Regions from separate parts of the Alteromonas sp. genome, predicted to be linked through region 2. Evidence: predicted binding sites of a transcription regulator. Region 2 holds the regulator's gene; the other holds the start of a gene.

Region 1 (7,604 bases), on a different contig from region 2:
CGCATCTGACATAACTTTACCGTCTTTTACCGGTACGTTGAGATCCTGACGGATCAACACGCGCTGACCGTTCAGCGCCAAATCCTGCATGCTTGGAATTGCCATAGTTTTCCCTTAAAAACTGAAGTTAATTTCCTCAACACCCCGACTGGTACATGGCCAGCGTGGTATCAATCATTCGATTTGCAAAACCCCATTCATTGTCACACCACACCAGCGTTTTCACCAGCTGACGGTGACTTACACGGGTTTGCGTTCCGTCAACAATGCATGAATGAGGATCGTGATTAAAATCTACTGAGACTAACGGCGCTTCCGAATAACCCAATATACCGGAAAGTCGCCCTTCGCGCGCTTTTTTCAGTGCGTTGTTCACATCAGTGATGTTCACTTCTGTGTCCAGCGTGACACTTAAATCCATGGCCGTCACATTGACTGTGGGTACCCGCACCGCAATGGCTTCAAACTTACCTGCAAACTTTGGCAGAATACGTTCGATGCCGGCGGCTAACCGGGTGTCGACAGGAATGATAGACTGACTCGCAGCTCTGGCACGACGGAGATCTTTGTTATAAGCATCAATCACCTGCTGATCATGCATTGACGCATGTATGGTAGTGATTGTGCCGCTTAATACGCCGAAAGCATTATCCAGCGCCTGGATGACAGGAACAATACAGTTCGTGGTGCACGAGCCGTTAGATACCAGTTTGTGTTCAGGTAACAACGATTCTTCGTTGGTGCCAAAAATGATGGTGTTGTCTAAATCGGTGCTGCCGGGCTGTGAAAAGAGCACTTTGCCGGCACCGGCATCAAGATGGGCCTGACCGGCCTGCCGGTCAGAAAATACACCGGTACATTCGAGCACAATATCCACCCCCAGAGTGTCCCAGGGGAGGTTGTGAATATCTGGTTCAGCCAACAGGCGGATACTGTCACCCGCCACCATTAACTGTTCGTCTTGTAGCGCCACATCAAACCCGAACCGACCATGCGTGGTGTCGTATTTGAGCAGATGGGCTATGCCTTGAGGTTCTGCCAGGTCGTTAATCGCAACTACTTTAATCAATTGATTGCGCCCTGTTTCATACAGGGCGCGCAGTACGTTACGACCAATGCGGCCAAACCCATTTATGGCTACACGGACCATAAAAAACCGCCTGTTGTCGAACTATTATAAAGACAACGCTGCCTCAACAACGGCATCTGTTGTAATGCCGAAGTGTTTGAACAGTTCTCCTGCCGGACCGGATTCACCAAAGGTGTCCATGCCCACAATTGCGCCGCCGAAACCTGTGTATTTATACCAGGAATCTTTCGCTAATGCTTCAACTGCAACACGCTTAGTAACACTTGAAGGCAGAACAGCTTCACGATATTCAGCATCCTGACGGTCAAACGCATCAGTACAAGGCATAGAAACCACACGGGCTTTAACACCCTTCTCAGCCAGTTGCTCGCTGGCAGCGACAGCCAGTTGCACTTCAGAGCCGGTGCCGATCAGCAGTACATCCGGTGTACCTTCAGTATCCTTAAGGATATAACCACCTTTAGCGATGTCAGCAACCTGCTCAGCAGAGCGTGCTTGCTGCGGTAAACCCTGACGGGTAAAAATTAAGGTGGTAGGACCTTCGGTGCGTAAAATTGCTTCTTTCCAGGCAACCGCAGACTCAACCTGGTCACAAGGCCGCCAGTTGTCAAGGTTAGGCGTAGAGCGTAATGCCACCAGTTGCTCAACCGGCTGGTGCGTAGGACCATCTTCACCCAGACCAATAGAATCGTGGGTATAGACAAAGATAGACGGCGCTTTCATCAGCGCGGCCATTCGCACTGCGTTGCGTGCATATTCCATAAACATCAGGAAGGTCGCGCCGTACGCTTTAAAGCCGCCGTGCAGGGTAATGCCGTTCATCATTGCCGACATACCGAACTCACGTACACCGTAATAGATGTAGTTACCGGATGCGTCTTTCTCATCAACACCTTTTGAGCCTGACCAGATTGTCAGGTTAGAACCGGCAAGGTCAGCAGAACCGCCCAGCAATTCCGGCAGTAACGGACCATATGCATTCAGTGCATTCTGCGATGCTTTACGGGTTGCCGGGGCATCAGGATTAGCTTGCAGTTTTGCAATGTAAGCATCCGCTTTTTCAACGAAGTCAGCCGGAACATCACCGTTTACGCGGCGGCTGAATTCTGCTGCCAGTTCAGGGAACGCTTTTTCATAGGCTGCAAACGCTTCGTTCCAGCTCGCTTCTGCCGCACTGCCCTTTTCTTTACCATCCCACTCAGCGTAAATATCCTGTGGTACTTCGAAGGCACCGTGGGTCCAGCCAAGTTCTTTGCGGGTTAATGCAATTTCGTCATCACCCAGCGGGGCGCCGTGACAATCTTCTTTGCCCTGCTTGTTAGGGGAACCAAAACCGATAATGGTTTTGCAGCAGATAAGTGTAGGCTGTGTGGTATTCGCGCGGGCTTCATCAACCGCTTTACGGATTTGATCAGGGTTGTGACCATCAACACCGGCAATGACATGCCAGCCGTATGATTCGAAACGCTTCACAGTATCGTCGGTGAACCATCCTTCCACTTCGCCGTCGATAGAGATGCCGTTGTCATCGTAGAACGCCACCAGCTTGCCAAGACCTAAAGTGCCGGCTAATGAGCAAACTTCATGAGAAATACCTTCCATCAGACAGCCGTCACCCAGGAACGTGTAGGTGTAATGGTCGACGATATCGTGGCCGTCCTGATTAAACTGTGCAGCCAGCACTTTCTCTGCCAGCGCCATACCTACGGCGTTGCTGATCCCTTGTCCCAGCGGGCCGGTGGTGGTTTCAACACCCGGCGCATAGCCATATTCAGGGTGACCAGGGGTTTTAGAATGTAACTGACGGAAATTTTTCAGCTCTTCTAACGGCAGATCGTAACCCGTAAGATGCAGCAATGAATAAAGCAGCATAGAGCCGTGACCGTTTGAAAGCACAAAACGGTCGCGGTTCGCCCAGTTAGGATTAGACGGGTTATGAGAAAGATAATCGCACCACAAAACCTGCGCGATATCCGCCATACCCATAGGGGCGCCCGGGTGGCCTGATTTGGCTTGCTGAACTGCATCCATGCTTAGTGCGCGGATAGCGTTGGCAAGTTCACGACGAGTTGGCATGCTAACTCCTTTAATAATTTGCTTAAAACTTTGACACTGACAACCCGGACATTAATCCGGAAACGGATAGGAATTCCTGCTGCCGACTATGAATTTTCAAACTGGCGACTATTCTTACCTAAGCGCATAACCAGTTCAATGTGTTTTATACCGGGTGCACTTATCGAATTTAGTTAACTTATAACAATTATTCGGATAGTCGTTGCGCAAAACAGGTTCTCTGCTGACAGAAATCGTTTTTCGTCTTACTCACGTAATAACGAACCGGACTGTCAACGAAACGTAACAAATAGACTTTTAGACGTCCAGAAGTAAAGATGGTATTTTTACACGAACCCGGTACAATGCTGTTCATCGTCCGGGACGACAGAATATACCCGGGGGCGAACGAATATACCCAACCAGCCAGTCACTTAAGCTTATGATAGTGATGTATTGGTTAACCCAGAAATAACGGAGGATTTATGGCCGCACATTTATTCACATCGGAATCAGTCTCAGAAGGACATCCGGATAAAATTGCCGACCAGATTTCAGATGCTGTGCTTGACGCCATATTAGAACAGGATCCCAAAGCACGGGTTGCCTGCGAAACGTATGTAAAAACCGGTATGGTACTGGTAGGTGGTGAGATCACCACATCCGCCTGGGTCGATATTGAAGAATTGACCCGTCAGACGGTAAAAGAAATTGGTTACAACCACTCAGATGTAGGCTTTGATGCTGACTCCTGTGCTGTGCTGAATGCGATTGGTAAGCAATCTCCTGACATTAATCAGGGTGTTGACCGTGCCCGCCCTGAAGAACAGGGTGCCGGTGACCAGGGTCTGATGTTCGGCTATGCCAGTGACGAAACTGACGTATTAATGCCGGCACCGATCACCTACGCACACCGCCTGGTACAAAAGCAGGCTGAAGTCAGAAAATCCGGCCAGCTCGATTTCCTGCGCCCTGATGCGAAAAGTCAGGTGACTTTTATTTATGAGAACGACAAGCCGGTGGGTATTGATGCTGTTGTTCTGTCTACTCAGCACAATGAAAAGGTCACCACAGAGCAACTTCGCGAAGCCGTTATGGAAGAAGTGATTAAGCCTGTATTGCCTTCGGAATGGCTGACCAAAAATACTCAATTCCACATTAACCCGACTGGTCGTTTTGTAATTGGCGGCCCAATGGGTGACTGTGGTCTGACTGGCCGTAAAATTATCGTAGATACCTACGGCGGTATGGCCCGTCACGGTGGTGGTGCATTCTCCGGCAAAGATCCGTCAAAAGTAGACCGCTCGGCGGCATATGCAGGTCGTTATGTGGCGAAGAATATCGTTGCAGCCGGTCTGGCGAAGCGTTGTGAAATTCAGGTGTCTTACGCTATCGGTGTAGCAGAGCCAACATCTATCAGTATTGAAACGTTTGGTACAGGCGTGGTTGATGAGAAAACACTGGTGGCACTGGTACGTGAACACTTTGACTTACGTCCTTACGGCCTGATCAAGATGCTTGATCTGGAACGTCCGATTTACCGTCCGACGGCTGCTTACGGTCACTTCGGCCGTGATGAATTCCCGTGGGAAGCCACTGACAAAGCAGAAGCGCTTAAAGCCTCTGTATAAAAACAAAGATAAAAGGAAAGCGGCATGTGGGAACATGCCGCTTTTTTTATTTAAATTATTTTAAAAATAATTACATTTTCCCACTGGGATAATCATCCAAACCAACTACACTTAAGTATAAATCGCATTGCCTGCCCGATAATCAATCCCTAACTGAGCTGCAGACTCAGGCACACACATAGGAACCATGCCATGAAATGCTTCTGGCTAGTGAGTTGTCTGACTTTATTAAGTACGCTGTGTCATGCAGGCGACAGTGTACTTTCTGCTACGAAAAAAAGTCAGCCGGTATACGTTGCCTCCCCCTATCAGTCTGAAATTTCATTTCGCAGTCAGCGCCTGCCAGCCTGGCGATTTGGGGTGCGCTACAACCGCGAGCTGCCTTATCACGACCAGTGGGTTGACAAGATTAGTACGTATCACTCCGTAGACTCCGTGAGGGTCTCGGCCAGCCGCTCATTGTTAAAAGACTCCAGTCAACGCATTTTCGCAGCTCTGCAAACCAGTAACGATCAACAGGCCGCCTATTCTGACTGGCTTTATCTGCCTTACAATGCAGGCACCGCCGCCAGCGTCGGCTGGCAAATCGGAGAATTAAATTCGGTGAAAATGGCAGTGGAGTACCAGTATAGGGAAGTGAGTGATAAAGACATCAATTCATTGTTGCTCGGCGTGCAGTACTATTTCTGACCCTTACTCAGACAACGGCCTGCGTTACCCCAGCATAAAATCCACAATGCTTTCGCAATGAATTTCCGTGGTGTCCAGTACCGGAATACTGACATCTCCGGACTTTATCAACATACCAATTTCCGTGCAGCCGAGAATGACAGCCTGCGCACCGTCTGCTGCCATTTGCTCAATGATTTGCTGATAAATCTCTTTTGAGGATGCCCGTGTTTCGCCTTTGCACAGTTCATTATAAATAATGTCATGAATGACCTGCCGGCCGGCCATATCCGGTGTCAGGACAGTGATCCCATACCCTTGCAGCCGTTCAGTATAGAATGCTTGCTCCATGGTGAACCGGGTGCCTGTCAGGGCTGCTTTATTTATGCCCCCGCGCTCGCACACACTGGCTGTCGCATCAGCAATATGGAGTAAGGGTATGTTCAGGGCCTTTTCTACTTCAGGAGCGACTTTGTGCATCGTATTAGTCGCAATAGCAACGCCGTCTGCGCCGCCGGCTTCCAGTTGTTTTGCAGCCTGAACCATCGCCCGGGTAAGTGCATCCCAGTTATTTTCATGCTGCCACTGGCTAATCTCTGCGAAATCCACGCTGTTCAGTAATATGCGTGCACTGTGCAGCCCGCCCAGACGTTGTTTCACATAGCTGTTAATCAGGCGGTAATACATTGCCGATGATTCCCAGCTCATGCCACCGATAATACCAATCTGCTTCATTGAAGTTCCCTGTACGTACTATCTTGCCAGTGCCGGCATCGGCATGGATGCTGTAGTCATGAAGGTTTGCTGGATGAGCTCCGCATCTACACTGGCACGATGGCGTTTAACACACTGCTGATTGACCAGAGTCTGCTTCACTTCATGCCAGTGTTGCATCTGGTTTTCAGATAACAGGTATTCCAGCGCTGTCAGCTTAAAGTCCATTTCTATGCCGGCTTCTGCGTAGAGTTTGATCAGCCAGGGATAATCCACCACCCAGCCGTCTGAATAGGCGGTGCTGTTTTGCATGAAGGCATTGAGCTGAATGCACACTTCCCTGCCGTCAATGCCGTATCGGGAAAGCACATCGCGGGTAATACCGTGTAGAGATTCGGCCTCGCTGTTCCAGTGCGTCCAGCGCTGATAGGGCTTTATCAGACGACAAAAGCGCGCACCATCAGAACGCTTCACACCGATTTCGATGGGAAAACTGTCGCTGCCGAACCCGCTGGCTTCGACATCCAAAATGGTAGGAGGATAATGATTTTGCACGCTAATTTTGATTTATTCGTTATACGTTAAAACTAAGTCTCTAACCTGAAAGGTGCAAGTTTTTATTCTGATAAATTCCACCATCCTTTGTCTAATTGCAGAATCGCATGCAAATACTAATATTATCCCGAGCCCTTTTAAAACAACCGTTTTCCTTTACGTTTACGTGACTGAATATGACCAGATTTCTCTTAATCTTTCTGCTTACTCTGACAGGTGCCGGCAGCCTGGCCGTGGCACAGGAAAAAGCGCCGCTGGTACTGGCACTTGATGCCGATCTCAGTGCTGTTGCCGTGGAAGGCGGAACCGCCATACGCCGGGGAATGGAAATTGCCATCGCGGAAGTTAACAACAATGGCGGCGTTCTTGGTCACCAACTCTCACTGGTCACAACGGATCACCGTGGAAACCCGGCCCGCGGCGTGTATAACGTCGAACAACTGGCAAAGCGGCAGGATTTACTGGCTATCTTTGGCGGTGTACATACACCGGTAGCTGTGGCCGAACTGGATGCAGTGCATAAGAACAACCTCTTGTTCCTGAGCCCCTGGGCCGCCGGTACATCACTGGTCGATAATCATTACACGCCAAATAACGTTTTTCGTGTCTCTATCCGTGATGAGCAGGCCGGAGAAGTTCTGATTAAAACAGCCAGAGAACGGGGAGTTAAAGAAATTGCCCTGGTACTTGAGCGTACAGGCTGGGGTCGTTCAAATTTAACATCATTATCTAAAGCGGCTGAACATCAGGGCCTGAAAATCGTGAGCACACAATGGATAAACTGGCGCCAGACAGATTTTACCAATGAGATGTCGGCGATTATCCAGTCTGGTGCCGGGGCTATTATTCTTGTCTCTAATGCGCCTGAAGCAGCTGTTGTCAGCAAAGCT
Region 2 (7,604 bases):
GGTAAGGATTTAATGTACTCCCATTCTTCCTTAGGCAGCTCAGGCAATTCCTCTTCTTCGACAATTTGCGGTAGTGGTTCCATCGGCGAGTCAGCCGTTTCATCAACATTGTCTTTAATCGAGAACAGGAAATAAATCAGACCCAGAATAGCGATCACCACAACCACCAGACGTGCCCAAATCTTAGTCCGGTTCGTCTCCGGCGAAGGCGGCTTGCGTTTATTGTTGTTCTTTTTATTTTGTGGCGCACGACCACGAGCTACATAATCACGTTGTGCCATATCCGGCGTAATATCCCGTCAAATATTGTTTGAAAAAAAGCATCACCTGCTGGCTGATTATCACGTGATTAAATCAGCGCTTTCCGGTGAAACCGCACAGCAGTGTATCGTGAATTTTCCGAAAATGCTGCCGCTATATGCGTTAAGATGCGAATACTAACTGAAGTCAGAGGGATCAACATCCAGTGACCAGCGAACACGGCTTGCCGCCGGCATCGCTGATAATACCGGTAAGGCTTTTCTGAGTAACCCGTTGATATCATTACGCCTCGCTGACTGCAGGACCAGCATAAAACGGTAGCGCCCCTGACGCTTCTCAATCAGACAGGGAAGCGGCCCGTTTAATCTCACCGACGGACTTTGCAACATCGCCCCCGCCTGTTCAAGAAAATCCCACGCCTGTTCAGCATTAGTGGCTTCAGCCCGGATCACCGCCTGAGACTGAAAGGGCGGCATCCATGATAACTTTCTTTCTTCCAGCGCCTGGCGGGCAAAATGCCCGTAACCGTTGTGCACTAAATCCTGTAGCAACGGGTGTCCCGGATTATGCGTTTGTAACCACATTTCCCCCGGCTTCGATGCCCTGCCTGCGCGCCCCGCCAGTTGAGTAACCAGTTGCGCCAGTTTTTCACTGGCACGAAAATCAGCGCTGAATAAGGCGCCGTCGCAGTCCAGTACAACTACCAGTGTTACATGGGGAAAATGATGCCCTTTCGACAATATCTGCGTACCAATCAGCAATTGATACTTCTGCGCGTTAATGTCATCCAGAGAACGTTGCAACTTATCTTTGCCCCGCACCGAGTCGCTGTCGATACGGATTTGCTTCACGGCGGGGAACAACTTCGCCAGACCATCTTCAATCTGCTCCGTTCCCACGCCGGCAGTAATCAGTTTATTTTCACCGCAATGTTCGCACTGGCGGGGTACCGGTCTGGCGCCACCGCAATGATGGCACTGCAAACGTTGCTGGGTGCGGTGAACCGTGTAGGGCCGTTCGCACCGGCGGCAATCATAAGAATGACCACAATGATGGCAGAGCAATGCCGGTGCGTACCCCCGCCGGTTAACAAATACCAGTACCTGATTTCCCATCGACAAATGCTGGCGCATGATGCTCAGCATGCCATCGGCAATACCAAACTGCATCCGCTGGTCCCGTACATCCAGTACCTGCTGATGGGTGTTCGAAGCGCCGCCGGCCCGCCGGGTCAGTTGCAGATGACCATAGCGCTTCGCCAGAGCGTTGTTCAGTGTTTCCAGTGAAGGCGTCGCGGTACCCAGAATAAGAGGAATGTGTTCGGTGCTGGCGCGCATGACTGCGAGATCCCGGGCGTGATATCGCAGTCCGTCCTGCTGTTTGAATGAATCATCATGTTCTTCGTCCACAATGATCATGCCAGGAAATTTCATCGGCGTAAAAATCGCAGACCGGGTACCAATAATGATGCCCAGTTCACCTTCCCGCGCACGCTGCCAGACTGAAAGGCGATCTTTGTCATTCAATTGGGAATGTAATACGCCAATATCGATACCAAAGCGGTTGGCAAAACGGGTAACCGTCTGCGGAGTAAGGCCAATCTCCGGTACCAGAATCAATACCTGTTTACCTGCAGAAAGAATATCTTCAATGGCCTGCAGGTAAACTTCGGTTTTACCGCTTCCGGTGATCCCTTCCAGCAAAAAAGGCGCAAACTTGCCGGCCTGTTGCGACAACGCGCTGATGGCAACCGCCTGCTCTTTATCAGGCAACGGCTTTTTGCCGACATGAAAATAATCGAGCCACATTTTCGGTCGCAAGGGTGGCGGTTTACTTTCGCTGTACACAAAGCCTTTCTCTTCCAGTGCGCTGATGATGGCGGAAGGAAAGGTGTTTTTGAGATCGCCTTCGCGCACAGGCTCATCCGCCAGTGCCTCAAGACAAGCATACTGGCGTTTCGCCCGCTTCAGGGACGCCAGATTTTCATCAATGTTATCGCCGGCATGCCACCAGATTTCATCCACCGGATTCGCCGGTTCGCCCTTGCGCAGCAGGACAGGTAATACAGTGTGAATAACCTCACCCACCGGATGAAGATAATATTGGGATAACCAGTGACACAGTTTCAGCATCACACTGTCGAGCACCGGCCTGTCATCAATGACATGGTGAACCGGTTTGATTTTTCCGCTGTTCTCCGGCGTTTCCGCCTCTCCCAGAACAACGCCGGTTAATGTGCGGGGGCCGAAAGGCACACTGACCCTGCAGCCTGCTTCCGGCAGTGTGTCACAGGAGTAGGTAAAAGCTTGTCGTAACGGTACAGGAACCGCCACCTCAACAAAACGCATAATCTGCCTATATTTTCCGCACTTTTTTACTTATCGTTCTTGATCAAAACGGCGTCATACATTAATATGCGCCGCTCTTTACGGCAAGGCCAGTTGTGCCTTGTATTGAATATAGTTGCGTATGGTGTTCAGCTTCGGGCTGGATTGCGATACGGCCTTATATAATGAGGTAACCCATGAAAGAAGGTATTCACCCTAAATACGAAGAAATTACTGCATCTTGCTCTTGCGGTAATGTTATCAAAGTACGTTCTACTGCAGGTAAAGAACTGAACCTGGACGTATGTTCAAACTGCCACCCGTTCTACACTGGTAAGCAGCGTAACGTTGATACTGGTGGTCGTGTTGACCGCTTCAAGAAGCGTTTTGGTGCACTGGGCAAAAAATAAGTCCGGCATTGAATTGCGAAAAAAGCGCCTTTACGGCGCTTTTTTTGTGCCTTAAATCCGTTACTTAACATACTTAACCCGTGCTTGTCCCGTCACGCTTTACTCACCGGCCCGCCTCACCGTCCAGCCATATAAAATAAATTATAAATTAAAGTTAACTTATAAATTTCATCAATAGTCGGCATTGATAATTCCGTTTTGTGAAGCCGCCCTCCGGCAACTAAAGTAAGCATAAGATAGCTCCTGATCAGATATGTACTGTGAAAGGCGTTGTGTTACATTTGTCGCAAGCTGCGCTTTATAAAGAAAACAAGAGATTAGCGCAGTAACGACAAGTAGTAGTTGTGCAAAGACCAAACCCTGAGAAGGACACACAAAAGAATGTCAGATTTCAGACAACGCGCCCTGGATTACCACGAATACCCTACTCCGGGCAAAATAAAGGTAGAACTGTCGACTCCGGCTGACAGCGTAGATGATTTAGCACTGGCCTACAGCCCCGGCGTGGCCGAGCCGGTACGTGAAATTGCCGAAGATCCGGATGCAGCATACCGCTATACCGCCAAAGGTAATATGGTTGCAGTAATCAGTAATGGTACGGCCATTCTCGGATTAGGTAATCTAGGTCCGCTGGCATCAAAACCAGTGATGGAGGGTAAAGCGTTACTGTTTAAGCGTTTTGCCGGACTGGATGCCATCGATATTGAAGTTAAACACCGGACTACTGAAGAATTCATCAACACGGTTGCCAATATCGCTGATACGTTCGGCGGTATTAATCTTGAAGATATCAAAGCGCCGGAATGTTTCGAAATCGAGCAGGAACTGATCAAACGCTGCAAGATTCCGGTATTCCATGACGATCAACACGGTACCGCCATTGTAACAGCGGCCGGTATGCTCAACGCGCTGGAAATTCAGGGCAAGAACATCGAAGACGCCAAAATTGTTTGTATGGGAGCCGGTGCTGCCGCCGTTGCCTGTATGGAGCTGCTGATCAAGTGCGGCGCCCAGCGTGAACGCATTTATATGCTCGATCGTAAAGGGGTGATTCATACCCGCCGTGACGATCTCACGGAACACAAAATGTTGTTCGCCAACAACACGGACAAACGTACCCTTGACGATGTTATGGATGGTGCGGATATTTTTGTCGGTGTTTCCGGCCCTGACGTACTGCCTCCAGAAACGCTGAAACTGATGGCACCAAACCCGGTGGTATTCGCCTGCTCAAACCCTGATCCGGAAATTAAACCGGAACTGGCCCATGAGGTACGCAGTGACTTGATCATGGCCACAGGCCGTTCAGATTACCCCAACCAGGTGAACAACGTACTGTGCTTCCCGTTCATTTTCCGTGGTGCGCTGGATGTGCGTGCTTCGACCATTAATGACGAAATGAAAGTTGCTGCGGTAGAAGCTTTACGTTCAGTATCGAAAGAGCCTGTGCCTGAAGAAGTATTGAAAGCCAGTAAATCAGCATCGCTGACATTTGGTAAAGATTACATCATTCCTAAACCAATGGATCCCCGTTTGCTTCACCGTATTGCCAGTGCCGTAGCACAGGCAGCGATTGACTCAGGCGTTGCCGGTGTTGAATCCTTACCGGCAAAATACACGGGTAACAAAGACTGATTGAAGCAGACTGACTTCATTTGTTACGGGCCGGTTACACTACCGGCCCGTTTTCGTTTATCTTCCCGCTTCCCCTAATCTGACGGACAAAGATTTCATGTGGTCAAAAGCACTTATCGGGCTCATCATCGGACGAATAGCTACCACGCTTATCGGCTCAACTATGGCAGTCAGCATCGGCTGGCATTTATATGAAGCCACCGGCGAGGCCTTTGACCTGGCACTGGTAGGCATTTTTCAGATTGTGCCGGTAATCAGTTTATTCCTCGTGGCGGGCTGGGCTGCAGACAACTTTTCCCGCAAAAGTATTCTGTTAATTTCTGCCGGATTACAGTTACTGGTGGTGCTGGCCGTCGCTTTGCTGATGAATCAGCCGGAACTGAATAAATGGGCGCTGTTTTGCTCGTTATCGGTATTAGGCGCAGGGCGGGCTTTCTTCGCACCGGCCATTCAGTCTGTGTTGCCGAATATCGTCAGCACGGATCATCTGGGGCGTGCGGTGGCTGCCATAAGCTCTATCTGGAATATCGCCTTAACCGTGGGGCCTTTCCTCGCGGGTGTGTTACTGGCAGCGCTCGACCGTCAGCTCTACTGGGTGCTCATCATTTTCGGCCTGTTTACACTGGGTGGCTTTTCTTTGTTGCCTGCTCTGAACATTCATTCAGAGCGCAAACTGGCGCTCAAAGACATATTCAGCGGTGTGGAATACCTGATGCACAACAACGTTGTCCGCGGAGCGCTGTTTACTGATCTTGTGGTTATACTTTGTGGCAGTGTCATGGCCATATTACCTGTGTTTGTGAAAGACGTCTTACATGAAGGTCCGGAAACACTGGGTTTATTGCGGGCCATGCCGGCTGTGGGTGCGACGCTTATCGGTCTGACAATGGTACGACGTAAACGGGCTATTGAACGCAACGGCCCGCTGCTGTTCTGGTCACTGATCCTTTTCAGCTTTTCTATTATCGGCTTTGCCTTTTCACAAAATCTTTATGTGGCTTGCTTCGCTTTGCTGATTTATGGCGGTTCAGACATGATAAGTGTGGTGATCAGAAGCTCAGTGGTACAAATTATGACACCGGACGCTCTACGTGGCCGGGTGAGTGCAGTGAACTCCCTGTTCATCGCGTCTTCCAACGAACTCGGAGATTTCAGAAGTGGTTCGGTGACGGCAGCTGTTGGTCCGGTAGCCTGCGCGGTTGCGGGCGGAGTAATGAGCCTGGGTATTGTGCTCCTGTTCCGTTCAACTTTCCGGCCCCTGTTCGAATTGCAAAAAATCGAGCCGCCCTCAGCCAGACAAGACTAAGCTTGCCCCTGATACAAAAAAGCCAGAGTGATTCGCTCTGGCTTTACTTTATTCTTCTTCGTTGTCGGCGGTGGGGTCGATCCCCATCTCTTCCATCATTTTCCTTGCAACGGCAGGAACACGGTTAGGGTTATCTTTGCGCAAATCGTCGTCGTCAGGCAGCGGCTGCCCGGTGAAAGCATGAAGGAATGCTTCGCACAGTAACTCTGAATTCGTCGCGTGACGCAGGTTATTAATTTGTCTGCGGGTTCGCTCGTCTGTGAGCACCTTAAGCACATTAATCGGAATAGAAACAGTGACTTTCTTTACTTGCTCACTCTTTTTTCCATGCTCTGCGTAAGGGTGTATATACTTACCATTCCATTCTGCCATGTGAAATCTCGGACTGCCTGTTATTTTACTTTATAAGCGGAAATTCTAAACAATGTAGCGAAAAGGTCAATTAAGCCGTGTAAACCTCTTGACGTCCAGACATATATTAATTAGTTTAGACGTCTAAACGTCCAAAGAATTGAGTGAGTCAACAAAATGGTTTCCTATGCACAAGGTATCGACGCCTTAAACCAGTCATTGTCCGAATTGCGTGACATTGATGTCTCTTTTGAATTTTTTCCGCCTAACTCGGAAAAGATGGAACAAACGCTGTGGAAATCTGTTGAACGCCTGGCGCCTCTTAAGCCTTCTTATATGTCTGTGACCTACGGTGCAAACAGTGGTGAGCGTGACCGTACCCATGATGTTGTTAAACGCATTCAACAACAAACCGGTGTACAGGCAGCCCCTCACCTGACCTGTGTGGACGCAAGCCGTGATGAACTCAAACAAATTGCTCAGGAATACTGGGATTCGGGTATTCGCCGCATTGTTGCTCTGCGTGGCGATTTACCGAAGGGCGTAGATAAAACCGAAATGTATGCTTCTGATCTGGTGGCACTGCTGAAAGACGTAGCAGACTTTGATATTTCCGTTGCTGCCTATCCGGAAAAACATCCGGAAGCACCGAATGCCCAGTTCGACCTGCTTAACCTGAAGCGTAAAGCGGAAGCCGGGGCTTCTGAAGCAATTACTCAGTTCTTTTTTGACACCAGTGTTTACCTGCGTTTCCGTGACCGTGCTGCTGCAGCCGGTATCGATTTGGATATCGTTCCCGGGATCCTGCCGGTGACGAATTATCAGACACTGATTAAGTTTGCCGGTTTCACCAATGTTCACGTACCGGGCTGGCTGCACAAGATGTACGAAGGGCTGGATGACGATGACCAGGCAACACGTAATCTGATTGGCGCAAACATCGCCATGGAGCAAGTAAAAGTGCTGGCGAAAGAAGGGGTGAAACACTTCCACTTCTACACCCTGAACCGCTGCGAACTCAGCTACGCCATCTGCCACATGCTGGGCGTTCGCGCCGGCTAACGAGAGGCGGACGTATTACGGTATCTCCGCTGGATGCGGAGGCTAGGGGAAAAACACGCCGGAACTCCATCCCTGGAGGCTCGACTGCAGCATCCTTGCTGCAGACGGTTTTTCCCCTAGCCTCCTCCTCCTTATCGCTACGATACCTGACTATTCTCGTCAATTCGCCACTGCGCCAGAGATTACAATCTGCTGAGAAATCAACAAAACATTCCCCCCATGACTACGAATGGTTACACTGTACAAGCATGA

Evidence for each region. The regulator MetJ, encoded in region 2, represses methionine synthesis genes. The targets are predictions, from matches to a motif close to TAGACGTCTAGACGTCTA.
Region 1: metK (methionine adenosyltransferase) is a predicted target of MetJ. The motif match lies at 3,457-3,474, and genes of this name have one in related genera.

What each region holds. Positions count from the first base shown of each region.
Region 1 covers NZ_CFHOXV010000019.1:58,828-66,431, forward strand. The annotation lists gene AC4PME_RS12000 (phosphoglycerate kinase) at 1-105, opposite strand, end outside; gene epd (erythrose-4-phosphate dehydrogenase) at 137-1,150, opposite strand; gene tkt (transketolase) at 1,175-3,166, opposite strand; gene metK (methionine adenosyltransferase) at 3,631-4,776, shown strand; gene AC4PME_RS12020 (hypothetical protein) at 4,969-5,466, shown strand; gene AC4PME_RS12025 (aspartate/glutamate racemase family protein) at 5,491-6,180, opposite strand; gene AC4PME_RS12030 (3'-5' exonuclease family protein) at 6,199-6,714, opposite strand; gene AC4PME_RS12035 (ABC transporter substrate-binding protein) at 6,891-7,604, shown strand, end outside.
Region 2 covers NZ_CFHOXV010000041.1:4,787-12,390, reverse strand. The annotation lists gene AC4PME_RS17255 (SPOR domain-containing protein) at 1-281, opposite strand, end outside; gene priA (primosomal protein N') at 438-2,609, opposite strand; gene rpmE (50S ribosomal protein L31) at 2,786-2,998, shown strand; gene AC4PME_RS17240 (malic enzyme-like NAD(P)-binding protein) at 3,380-4,633, shown strand; gene AC4PME_RS17235 (MFS transporter) at 4,731-5,939, shown strand; gene metJ (met regulon transcriptional regulator MetJ) at 5,988-6,311, opposite strand; gene metF (methylenetetrahydrofolate reductase) at 6,468-7,352, shown strand.